4 regions of the Vreelandella profundi genome follow, and region 1 is predicted to be linked to each of the others. Evidence: predicted binding sites of a transcription regulator. Region 1 holds the regulator's gene; each other region holds the start of a gene.
What was found. The regulator LexA, encoded in region 1, represses DNA repair genes until DNA is damaged. The targets are predictions, from matches to a motif close to TACTGTNTANNTANACAGTA.
Positions count from the first base shown of each region.

Region 2: ruvA (Holliday junction branch migration protein RuvA) is a predicted target of LexA. The motif match lies at 1,651-1,670, and genes of this name have one in related genera.
Region 3: KUO20_RS05000 (LexA family protein) is a predicted target of LexA. The motif match lies at 1,334-1,353, and genes of this name have one in related genera.
Region 4: recN (DNA repair protein RecN) is a predicted target of LexA. The motif match lies at 1,496-1,515, and genes of this name have one in related genera.

Region 1 covers NZ_CP077941.1:1,869,765-1,872,905, forward strand. Annotated here, with positions in the region: gene KUO20_RS08555 (L,D-transpeptidase) at 1-210, opposite strand, end outside; gene KUO20_RS08560 (TetR/AcrR family transcriptional regulator) at 188-865, opposite strand; gene lexA (transcriptional repressor LexA) at 1,131-1,808, shown strand; gene purU (formyltetrahydrofolate deformylase) at 1,912-2,766, opposite strand; gene KUO20_RS08575 (ribonuclease J) at 3,036-3,141, shown strand, end outside.
Region 2 covers NZ_CP077941.1:1,668,265-1,671,405, reverse strand. Annotated here, with positions in the region: gene ruvB (Holliday junction branch migration DNA helicase RuvB) at 1-900, opposite strand, end outside; gene ruvA (Holliday junction branch migration protein RuvA) at 982-1,590, opposite strand; gene ruvC (crossover junction endodeoxyribonuclease RuvC) at 1,694-2,242, opposite strand; gene aspS (aspartate--tRNA ligase) at 2,338-3,141, opposite strand, start outside.
Region 3 covers NZ_CP077941.1:1,077,000-1,080,140, forward strand. Annotated here, with positions in the region: gene KUO20_RS04995 (Y-family DNA polymerase) at 1-857, opposite strand, end outside; gene KUO20_RS05000 (LexA family protein) at 867-1,310, opposite strand; gene glyA (serine hydroxymethyltransferase) at 1,580-2,845, shown strand; gene KUO20_RS05010 (glycosyltransferase family 32 protein) at 2,908-3,141, opposite strand, start outside.
Region 4 covers NZ_CP077941.1:248,059-251,199, forward strand. Annotated here, with positions in the region: gene recN (DNA repair protein RecN) at 1-1,448, opposite strand, end outside; gene grpE (nucleotide exchange factor GrpE) at 1,647-2,288, shown strand; gene dnaK (molecular chaperone DnaK) at 2,426-3,141, shown strand, end outside.

The sequences.
Region 1 (3,141 bases):
GCCATTGCCAATCGCCGCGCGCACGTAGTGCCAGCCATGCGGCGTTTTACCGCTACCATTGTGCTCGCCAACACCGGCAACACCTGAAGAAATGGCGCATTCATGCAGCACTTTTGGCCCCCGCCAACAGCGCAGCCGCTGCTCGGTGGTATCTATCTCAAGCCAGATGTTCTCGGTTGGAGGTAGCTCAGCTAGCCTTGGCGTTTGCATGGTGTCCTTCTTCTAAAGCTGGGGGTAATGGCGCATTCATGGCGGCAACAACGACCGGCCTCAGGCGCCGGACTAAGTCCCGTACCGACACCTGCTCATGATAGTCCTTTTCCGCGATATCACGCAGGGCATCAAGGCCTGACAGGGTGAATATAACCGTGCCTAGCATGAAGTGTAGCCGCCAAAAGCGCTCGGCGTCTGGCAGCTCCGGGGTTGCTTGGCGCACGAGTTCCGTGAAGCGCGTAAACACATCCCCATACTCTTGCTGTATATGTCGCCTTAAATGCCCTTGGGCCTGACTGTAAGCTAAACCTAGCAGGCGCATAAACACCTTCAAGCTATTACGCTCAGCGGGCACCGCAAGAACCGTCGTTGCCATGGTCTCAAGCAGCGTTTCTAGCGGAATAACCTGCCCATTATGCTGAGCCTCAAGCTCATCAAGCGCAGTGTGAAATCGCAGCGTAAAAGGATCCAGATAGCGGGAAAAAACAGCCTGGATTAAGGCTTTTTTGGAGCCAAAATGATAATTCACAGCAGCAAGATTGACGCGCGCCTTGCTAGTGATGTTGCGCAGCGAGGTTTCAGCGAAACCACGCTCTGCAAAAAGCACTTCAGCGGTATCAAGTATACGGGTCACCGTATCAGATTGAGCCATGATGCTCTCCAGAGAAACAGGTGTTTAAAACATCGCAAAATACTATGCCATAACCTGGGTAGTCTCAACGCTTGATTTGTTATCAGACTGCCTGGGTATTCATAAGAAAACGCTTAGTTTCAAACCATTGAAGCACTCTCAGAGCAGGAAATATCGGCATTGACAAGGCCATATACTGGACAGAGAGACATACTGTATACTTAAACACTTATCGTTTAAGTTACCTTCATTTTATGACCGTCTATTCACAATTTTGGAGCTTGGTATGTCGCGTCCACTAACCGCTCGCCAACAGCATGTATTTGATTTTATTGTTAAGACCATGGGCGAATTTGGCTACCCTCCGACGCGCGCAGAAATCGCCAAAGCGCTTGGCTTTCGCTCACCCAACGCCGCTGAAGAGCATCTACGCGCACTTGAACGCAAGGGTGTTATCCGCATTATTCGCAATACGTCACGCGGCATACGCTTGCCTAACCAGGAGCCTCAAGACGTAGTGGACACGTCTGTCACGGCGCTTTCTGCCACGCTAGAGCCTTCTCAGACGGGCCTGCCTGTCATTGGTGAGGTAGCCGCCGGCAGTCCTATCTTGGCTGCCGAGCATATTGATCGCTACTGCCCGTTGCCCGCCGAGTATTTCACGCCAAAAGCGGATTACTTGCTGCGCGTTCGCGGATTATCTATGAAAGATATCGGCATTTTAGAGGGTGACCTGCTGGCCGTTCATCGTACTGAGCGTGTCCGCGATGGTCAGATAGTCGTTGCCCGCTTAGATGATGAAGTCACGGTGAAACGCTTTAAGCGCCAGGGTCACCAGGTCACTCTGTTCGCAGAGAACGCCGACTTTGCGCCGATTGAAATCGATCTGCGCTCCCAGTCGCTCGATATAGAAGGCGTTGGCGTTGGCGTGATTCGCGGCGGCAATGGTCAGGCGTTAGGTTAAGCACAGCATAAGCCAGCTATCCGTGCCTTTACCGCTTCTGATCGGGGAAGCCGCAAAGGCGCGGCTTCCCCGTGGCGATAGCGCTGCCTCACTGATGAGCCGTTTAGCTAAACACCACCGTTTTATTGCCATGGATCAGCACGCGGTCTTCTAGGTGCCAGCGCAAACCGCGTGCCAGTACCGCTTTCTCAACATCGCGCCCAAAACGCACTAAATCAGTGGGCGTATGGCAGTGGCTAACACGGTGGATATCTTGCTCAATGATGGGGCCCGCATCAAGCTCCTCGGTGACATAGTGGCAGGTAGCGCCAATCAGCTTAACGCCGCGCTGGTAGGCCTGGTGATAAGGTTTTGCTCCTGCAAATGAGGGCAAGAAGCTGTGGTGAATATTGATTACCTTGCCTGAATAGCGGGCGCACAGCTCAGGTGGCAGGATTTGCATATAGCGTGCTAGTACGACGCAGTCCGCGCGTGCGCTATCGATTTCAGCCTGCACTTTGGCAAACGATGACTGCTTATCTGCCGGGTCTACCGGCACGTGATGATAAGGAATCCCGTACCACTGCGTCAGCGAACGCATATCGTCATGGTTGGAAATAACGCCAACAATATCGCAATCCAATTCACCCGACTGCCAGCGATACAGCAGGTCTACTAAGCAGTGCGATTCTCGCGACACCATTAGCACCACACGACGACGCTTTTGAGTATCGACCAACGCCCACTGCATGCTGAATTCTCGGGCTACCGGCTCAAATGCGGCGCGTAGCGCTTCTACCGACATACCCACTGAATCCGCCAGGATTTCATAACGCATAAAAAAGCGGCCGGTTTCTAAGTCCGAATGCTGGCTGGCTTCAGTAATCGACCCACCTTGCTGGGCAATAAAACTCGACACGCGTGCAACAATGCCCACTCGATCAGGGCAAGAAACAACTAAACGATAATAATGCGACATGGGGGTTACTCTTGACCTATTTCAAACATCACTGATGAAAAACTAGCCGGTTAAACCGACCTAACAAACCATCACCTTGGCATGTTAACGAAGCTGCATAGTGTATCGGAAGGACAACGATGATTGTTAGCCGCCCCTGCCTTCCCGTATAGTTAAGTCACTACTTTTTAGGCTCTTCATAACTAATGCATTCTTCACGCGTTCAAATTCGTCCCCGCCGTCGTCCACCGCTGCGCATATTGCCGCTGGGGGGATGTGGTGAGATCGGAATGAATCTGACGCTATACGGCTATGATAATCATTGGATTGCCGTCGACTGCGGCATGATGATTCGTCAAGATCTTCCTAACTCACCGCTTCAGGTACCCAACTTAG
Region 2 (3,141 bases), 200 kb from region 1:
CACATCTTCTATCGTGTCTCGTTCTTCGCTAATCGCCGCGGCCAATGAATCAATACCCACCGGGCCGCCGTCAAATTTATCGATCATGGCTAGCAGCAAGCGCCGATCCATATGATCCAGCCCATGATGATCGACATTAAGCATATTGAGGGCCGCATCTGCCATGGCTACATCGACCTGACCGTTTCCCTTCATTTCGGCGTAATCGCGTACGCGACGCAATAGACGGTTCGCTATGCGGGGCGTTCCTCGTGAACGTCGTGCTACTTCGACAGCCCCTTCGTGGCTAGTTTCTACGCCTAGCAAGCGCGCCGAGCGCGAAACAATTTCGGTAAGCTCTTCAAGGTTGTAAAACTCAAGACGTTGAACAATGCCAAACCGGTCGCGCAGAGGTGAGGTTAATAGTCCTGCACGCGTTGTCGCACCCACTAAAGTGAAACGCGGAAGGTCAAGCTTAATGGAGCGCGCGGCGGGCCCTTCCCCAATCATGATATCCAGCTGGAAATCTTCCATGGCGGGATATAAGACTTCTTCAACCACGGGGGAAAGGCGATGAATTTCATCGATAAAAAGCACGTCGCCAGGCTCTAGATTGGTCAGCATGGCGGCTAAGTCGCCGGCACGCTCAAGCACAGGCCCAGAGGTCGACTTCATGCCGACCCCCATCTCAGCGGCAATAATATGAGCCAGCGTGGTTTTACCGAGCCCCGGCGGCCCGAACACCAGCGTATGATCCAGACTCTCTTCACGTAGCCGAGCAGCGCCAATGAAGATTTCCAGCTGTTCGCGAACGCGGGGCTGGCCAATATAGTCATCCAGCCGCTTTGGGCGAATTGCGTAATCAATGCGCACCTCACCCTGCTCAGGCTCAGCGGCGATCAGCCGATCGTGTTCTAGCATAAGCGCTCTTTTGTTAAGTGCATTTTTTAAGTGCGTTTTTTAATCGTAAATTCAACACCGGTCTATGCTCAGTTTGTACGACTAGCCATTCATACGCTGCGTCAACGCGGCTTTAATAAGCGCCTCCGTCGACTGATTAGGGTCGATGTCCGCCAGCATTTTCGATGCTTCGGTGAGCTTATACCCCAAGCTTACCAAGGCCGCCTCCGCATCGGCGAGGCTATCGCGTGCAGGGCTCCTGCCATTGGTGGCCTCAAGAGGCAGTAGCGCATTGCTGCCGTCTTCCCACTCTGGAAAGCGGTCGCGCATTTCGATAATCAGCCGCTCGGCGGTTTTTTTACCGACACCGGGCAGTTTGGTTAGCGCTTTACTGTCATCGTCTCGAACGCAACGCATAAAGGCATCTTCATCCATGCCCGACAAAATCGCTAACGCCAGCTTAGGCCCTACCCCGTTCACTTTTATCAGTGCTCGAAACAGGGCACGCTCGTGCTCTCTTCCAAAACCGTACAGCAGATGAGCGTCGTCACGAATGGTTAAATGTGTGAATAACGAAACGCTCTCCCCAACAGCCGGTAACGCTACCAACGTATTCATTGACGTTTCTAGCTCGTAACCTACGCCATGAACGTCGATCACGATCCAGGGCGGTTGCTTTGCCAGTAACTGACCACTCAGACGTCCAATCATAAAGTCGCTCGCGCTCGGGTGAAAACGATAGGGTAAAAACAGACGTTTACTATAAAGTGACTATGTACAGATGACCAGTAGTAAGAGCTTACGTAGCATCGAATTAAAGACGCCAGCGCCCTGTAGAGCGACTGCGCCCTCGCGTCACCGTGCCAGTAAGGCCAGTTGCGCTGTAGGCATGAGTTAACGCAATGGCAAGCGCATCAGCGGCATCTGCTTGCGGGGTGGCCGAGAGCTGTAAAATAGCCGTCACCATATGCTGCACCTGGGCCTTATCAGCACCACCTTGGCCAGTCACCGACTGTTTGATTTGCCGTGCGGCATACTCGGCAAGGCTTAATCCGTGATTTGCCATACACACTAATGCGGCCCCTCGTGCTTGGCCCAATTTAAGTGCTGAATCTGGGTTTTTAGCCATAAAAACACGCTCTATGGCTACTTGAGAGGGTTTGTGCAAACCGACGACTTCGCTGAGTCCTGCATAAATTTGTGCCAAGCGTTGCTCTAAAGCGCCGTCGGCGGTGCGGATACAGCCGCTCGCTACGTAGCAAGGCTTGACGCCCACCACATCAATAACGCCGTAGCCGGTCACGCGAGAGCCAGGATCAATGCCTAGAATGCGGATGGGTACAGCAGGCTTTCTCTCATCCATGACACCGTTACTCAAGTGGATTAGGGCTATCTATCAGAGCAGCATACAAAAACACCGACGCCGTAGCGTCGGTGCTGATCAACGATACAACCGCTTTATTCTGCGGCTGTCTCCGCCTTAACTTTTTGGCGTAGGCGGATATTCAGATCTTTCAGCTGCTCTGGGCTAACGTCACCCGGCGCATTGGTCATTAGGCAGGCCGCACTTTGGGTTTTCGGGAAGGCAATGACTTCACGAATAGTCTTAGCACCGACCATCAGCATAACTAGGCGATCCAGGCCGAACGCTAAGCCACCGTGCGGGGGCGCGCCGTACTGAAGTGCATCCAGCAAGAAGCCGAATTTCTCTTGCGCCTCTTCCTCACCAATGCCAAGAATATCAAACACGGTGCTCTGCATGGTTTGATCATGAATACGAATAGAGCCGCCACCGAGCTCGGTACCATTGAGCACCATGTCATAAGCGCGCGAAAGCGCTTTAGCCGGGTCGGCCTTGAGCTCCTCAGGCGTGCACGACGGCGCCGTAAACGGATGGTGTAGCGGACTTAAACGATCGCTATCATCGGCCTCAAACATGGGGAAATCGACAACCCAAAGCGGTGCCCATTCCTGAGTGTAAAGCTCCAGGTCAGCGCCTAGCTTGACACGCAGCGCACCAATGGCTTCGTTGACGATACGGGTTTTATCAGCGCCAAAGAAAATAATATCGCCATCTTCTGCCCCTACGCGATCAAGCAGCTCTTCGACGATATTTTCCATAAACTTAACGATCGGTGACTGCAGGCCCTCAAGCCCTTTAGCACGCTCGTTGACCTTAATCCATGCCAAGCCCTTAGCGCCGTAAATGCCAACAAACTTGGTATATTCATCAATCTCTTTACGCGAAAGCTTGGCACCGCC
Region 3 (3,141 bases), 790 kb from region 1:
GCGCTGGCTAAGCTACGCTGCTCGCGCAGCTTTTCAGCGCTACGCTGGGCGTGTCGGCGTAGGGCGTTATGCACTTGTGTAAAGTCGCCAGTCGATTTACCAAACGAGCGCGATGTCATAATGCGCTGGCGCGGCAGATCCAATGCGTTCATTGTTAAACATGGCGTGCCGCGTAGCTCAAGCGCCGTGCGTGCGAGCACTACTGAGAAACGCTTACGCAGCTGTTTTTCATCGCTTTCTCTTAATTCCCAGGCGGTACTCACGCCGCTAATGGCTAGGCGCTCGGCCAGCCGATGCCCGACGCCCCACACGCTGCTCACCGGCGTACGCTTGAGCAGCGCCTCCGTCTTGTGATCCTGCCCTCCAAGTAGACAAACGCCTTGGTAGTAAGGATCTTGCTTAGCAACGTGGTTAGCCAGTTTGGCGAGCGTGTGCGTGGGGGCCAGCCCAACGCATACCGGCAGGCCTAAATGACGCCGAATGCGCTGACGCAGCTTGCGCCCTAGAGCCTCACACTGCTCCGTCGTGAAACCGTCTAAATAGACGAACATTTCATCGATTGAGTAAGGGGCAACGTCCGGGCAGGCATTGCGCAGCAGCTGAGTCAGCCGTGCTGACATATCGCCGTAAAGTTCGTAGTTAGACGACAGCAGGTGGATCTCGCCACGCTGACGCAGCTCTTCAAGCTTAAACGCCGGTGTCCCCATGGGAATATCCAGCGCTTTAAGTTCAGCTGAACGGGCGATAATGCACCCATCGTTATTCGACATAACACCGACAGGCTTGCTTTCGAGCTTGGGCTGAAAGATACGCTCGCAGCTGACGTAGAAATTATTGGCATCCACTAAGCCAATCATCTTAAGCCCTCATCTCAAATATTCATGCACGACGGCGCGCACCACGCCCCATAGCTGGCAGTCGGTGCCTTCAAGCGGCAGGGGCGGATAATGCGGATGGGCAGAGCAAAGATGCGGTGTACCTTGATAGAGCGCGTAGCGTTTAATCAACACTTCGCCGTCAAACATTGCCACCAATATATGCCCTAAGCGAGGTTTTACTCCTCGGTCGACAATCAGTAAATCGCCGTCAAAAATACCCCAGCCTTCCATGCTGTCGCCCGCGGCGGTGATATAAAACGTCTCAGTAGGGTTTTTTATCAACCGTGTGTTGAGGTCTAGCGTGCGTGGCTCATAATCCTGCGCAGGCGAAGGAAAACCGCTAAACCCCGCTCGCCCCGTCAACGTTAGATAAGGCTGCGGCTGAGATATTAACGGCAAGGCAGGGATGAGTAGAGAGTGCTGGCCCGGCATTGTCGGCATCCTGGCTGGTTAAAATATGTATGAATATACAGTATTCGATCTTGGCGACAAAAATGCAAGTCATCAGGGATGAGGTGGATAGCAATCTAAAGATGCGCGAGCTGAAGCTGCTTCTCACAGATACTTACCACCAAGCCCTAAAGATGAATGCTGTTCACTAACAACCTGACGCGGATGCGATGAAAGTCGCGTCAGGCTGCGTTATGATAGCGCCCTCGCTTCTTCCATGATGACTCTTTCTCGTTACGAGGTGCCTGCCGATGTTCAGCCGCGATATGACAATTTCCGGATTTGATGATGTGCTTTTTGATGCCATGCAGAAAGAAGTAGCACGCCAAGAAGCCCACATCGAACTGATTGCTTCTGAAAACTACGCCAGCCCCCGCGTACTGGAAGCGCAAGGCAGCCAGCTAACCAATAAATACGCCGAAGGCTATCCCGGTAAGCGCTACTACGGCGGCTGCGAATTCGTCGATATTGCTGAAAATCTGGCCATTGATTACGCCAAAGAGCTGTTTGGCGCAACCTATGTCAACGTTCAGCCGCATTCTGGCTCCCAGGCCAATAGCGCTGTTTTTTTAGCGCTCGTTAAGCCCGGCGATACCATTCTAGGGATGAGCCTGGATGCAGGGGGGCACCTGACCCACGGTGCCAAGCCAAGCTTTTCAGGCAGGCACTTCAATGCCATTCAGTACGGTTTGAATGAGCAGGGCTTGATCGACTATGACCAAGTGGCCGCGCTTGCTCGCGAGCACAAGCCGAAAATGATCATCGCCGGTTTTTCCGCGTATTCTCAGATCGTTGATTGGGCCAAGTTCCGCGAAATCGCCGATGAAGTGGGCGCTTACCTACTGGTAGATATGGCTCACGTGGCAGGTCTTGTCGCGGCGGGTGTCTATCCAAGCCCGTTGCCCCATGCCCACGTGGTGACATCTACCACCCATAAAACGCTACGCGGCCCGCGTAGCGGTGTGATTCTCTCGGCGGAAAACGACGCTGATATCGAGAAAAAGCTGCAGTCAGCGGTGTTCCCTGGAGGTCAGGGCGGCCCGTTGATGCACGTGATTGCCGCTAAAGCGATCTGCTTCAAAGAAGCCATGGAGCCCGAATTCAAAACCTACCAGCAGCAGGTGGTTAAAAACGCTCAGGCAATGGCCAAGGTGTTTATTGATCGCGGTTATGACATCGTTTCTGGCGGCACCGAAGATCATCTCTTTCTGCTGTCGCTGATCAAGCAAGGCGTTACCGGCAAAGATGCGGATGCGGCACTCGGTCGTGCTCACATTACGGTTAACAAAAATGCTGTACCCAACGATCCACAAAGCCCGTTTGTAACCTCAGGTTTGCGTATTGGTACGCCTGCGGTGACCACGCGTGGTTTCGGGGAGCAAGAGTGCAGCACGCTGGCTGGCTGGATCTGCGATATTCTGGATGTGTTAGCCAAAGGCGAAGACACCAGCGCCATTGAAGCGCAGGTGTTGGACAAAGTCGCTGAGGTTTGTGCGCGGCTGCCTGTTTATAAGTAAACGTCACATTGGCGCTTATGTGAAAAGAGGCCCTGTTAATTCAGGGCCTCTTGCTTAGATACTTACGATTCTTCTTGGCGAACAATGCTCACTTTTTGTTGCTCTTTGGTCCACTTGCCCGCGGCTTTATCGATGTACTGGAAGTGCTCGTTAGTAAAGCTGCCTTGGTTGCAGGCATGGCGGTAAGAAACCGTGGGCACCTCTTGTATGTTTAGCAATTGATTGAACACGCCTGGCCCGGTTAGCTCAAATACGTTAATGAGCTGATTGTCTTTAATGTTGTTATTAACCTGATT
Region 4 (3,141 bases), 1.6 Mb from region 1:
TGGCCGTTTTGGCCTAGCTTGCGCAGCAGTTGACCCACAATTTCTGCGGTGGCGCCCGAAATTCCTACGTCTACTTCATCAAACACTAGGCTAGGCACGGTTGAGTGCGTTGCGGCAACCACTTGGATCGCCAAGCTAATCCGCGATAGCTCACCACCGGAGGCCACTTTGGTAAGCGGTCTCGCGGGCTGGCCTGGGTTGGCGCTGATCAAAAACTGCACGCGGTCCAGGCCTTCTGGGCTGGGCGCGTCTTTCGCAATGACGTCTACTTCAAAGCGCGCTTTGCCCATGGCTAAGTAGCCCAGCTGCTGCTGGACCTCTTTGCCCAGGCGAAGCGCGGCTTTTTGACGGCTATCGCTAATTTTCTTGGCTTCTAGGCGATAGCGCTCACGATATTCGACGACTTGAGCGCTTAGGGCTTCAAGATCATTGCCACCTTCATTGAGCTGTGCAACGTCTCGCTGTAAATCAGCATGCAGGGCGCAGAGCTCTTCAGGGGCAACATGGTGTTTGCGGGCAATCCGATGGACGTCGGTCATTCTTTCCTCGACCCAGACGAGCCGTTCAGGGTCTAGCTCGGTGGTGCTGGCGAGGCGATTTAGCTCGCTAGACGCTTCTTCTACCTGAATACGCGCGTCGCTGAGCATGGCGAGCGTATTGGCCAAGGTGCCTTTGTCGCTGCCTGGCAGCGCGCTTAAATGTGCGAAGGCTTGATTTAACAATGACAGCGCGCCGCTTTCATCACCGGCGCAGCAGTCGGCGGCAAATTGCGTTTCGCGCAGGGTTTCTTCGGCATGGGCGAGCGTGTGCTGCTCTTCTTCTAAGGTTGCCAGCTCACCTTCCGCTAACGCCAGCTGGTCGAGCTCTTCAACTTGATAGCGCAGTAGCTGGCGTTTGGCCTCTACTTCACTGCCTTTTTCGCTGAGTTTTTTAAGCTGGCGGCGCGCGTTGCGCCACTCACGAAACGTCTCCGCTAATTGAGAGGTTGCGCTATTTAATCCGGCATAATCATCCAGCAAAGCCAGATGCGTCTCTTCGCGCATTAGCGCATGGTGAGCGTGCTGTCCGTGTATTTGGATAAGCTGCTCGCCGAGCGATTTTAGATCCGAGATAGTGGCGGGATGACCATTGATCCATGCTTTGGAGCGACCGCTGGCGGTCACAACGCGACGCAGCAAGCACTCGTCAGAAGGGAGGTCGCGTGTGGTTAGCCACTCAATGGCGGCGGGCAGGTGCTGAATGTCAAAGCGTGCAGAGAGGTCGGTGCGTTCGCGTCCGTGGCGCACGCTGCCAGCATCGGCACGTTCGCCCAGGCACAGCCCGAGGGCGCCTAAGAGAATCGATTTGCCCGCCCCGGTTTCCCCGGTAATGGCAGTCATGCCACCGGTTAAGTCGAGCTCTAAGTGATCGACAATGGCGAAATCTTGAATAGCTAGCTGAGTGAGCATGACGCCTCCTGAGGCGGTATGGCGCAGAAGCTGGATACTTATCCAATAGTTGTTGATTTATACAGTAGTTAATAACTCACTTCAATGCACCTCTTGAGATGGCGTTTATGGCCCCCATATAGCGTGCATAGCTAATTATGAACTTGTCTCTTTGCGCGCAACTCGGTGTAGAAGCGCCTTACTTTTTAGGAGCACAACATGGCGAAAGAACCGCAAACTCCATTGGATGACGAACTGAACCGCCACGAGCATGAAGCAGACGGCGCTGAACAGGCGGCTGAAAAAGCCGCCGAAGAGCGCTTGCTGGAAGGCGAGCTGGAAGGGCTGATTAACGACGAAGAGCCGTTAGACGGCAGTCTTGATAACCCTGAAGCTGAAATGCTAGCCGCTAAGGTCGATGAGCTAGAGCAAAGCTTAGCCGAGGCTAAAGACCAGGCGCTGCGCGCCGCTGCCGAAGCGCAAAACGTTCGTCGTCGTGCCGAGCAAGAAGCCGACAAAGCCCGCAAGTTCGCGCTCGAAAAATTTGTCAAAGAGCTGCTGCCAGTGGTGGATAGCCTTGAGAAAGCGCTGGAAAACATGGAAGAAGGTGCATCTGATGTGCACCGTGAAGGCGTGTCCATGACGTTAAGAATGCAGCTGGATGCGCTCAATAAGTTTGGCGTTGAGAGCATTGAGCCCCATGGCGAGCCTTTCGACCCTCAGATGCATGAGGCGATGGCCATGGTGCCCAATCCGGAGCTTGATCCTAATACCGTGATGGATGTCATGCAGAAGGGTTATTTGCTTAACGGACGCCTTGTGCGCCCGGCGATGGTCATCGTGAGCCAGAAAGCCAATTAAGCAATTGGCGACACAAGGTGTGAAAAAAACCCCTTGAAAAACTAGCGGCGGCCCCCAGATATAGGGCAACCCCGCGGGGAAACCCGCAGTTATGTTTTAATTTTTTGTTTATAACTACCAAATTCGAGGTTATTGCTATGGGACGTATTATTGGTATCGACCTGGGCACCACCAACTCTTGTGTGGCCGTGCTTGATGGTGACAGCGCTAAAGTTATTGAAAATGCTGAAGGCGGCCGTACTACGCCTTCTATCATCGCCTATACCGACGATGGTGAAACGCTGGTCGGTCAGGCCGCCAAGCGTCAAGCAGTTACCAACCCAGAAAATACGCTGTACGCCATTAAGCGTCTGATTGGCCGTCGTTTTAAAGACGACGTTGTCCAGAAAGACATCAAAATGGTGCCTTACAAAATCGCCGAAGCAGACAACGGTGATGCGTGGGTTGAAGTAAAAGGCAAAAAAATGGCACCCCCGCAGGTTAGTGCGGAAGTGCTGAAGAAAATGAAAAAGACCGCCGAAGACTACCTGGGCGAAGCAGTGACCGAAGCGGTTATTACCGTACCGGCCTACTTTAACGACAGCCAGCGCCAGGCGACTAAAGATGCCGGCCGCATCGCGGGTCTAGACGTTAAGCGCATTATCAACGAGCCGACCGCTGCCGCACTGGCCTACGGTATGGACAAATCGCGCGGCGACAAAACCATCGCGGTTTATGACCTGGGTGGCGGTACTTTCGATATTTCTATCATCGAAATTGCTGATGTTGACGGCGAAACTCAGTTTGAAGTGTTGGCCACCAACGGCGACACCTTCCTGGGCGGCGAAGATTTCGACTTGGCGCTGATTAACTA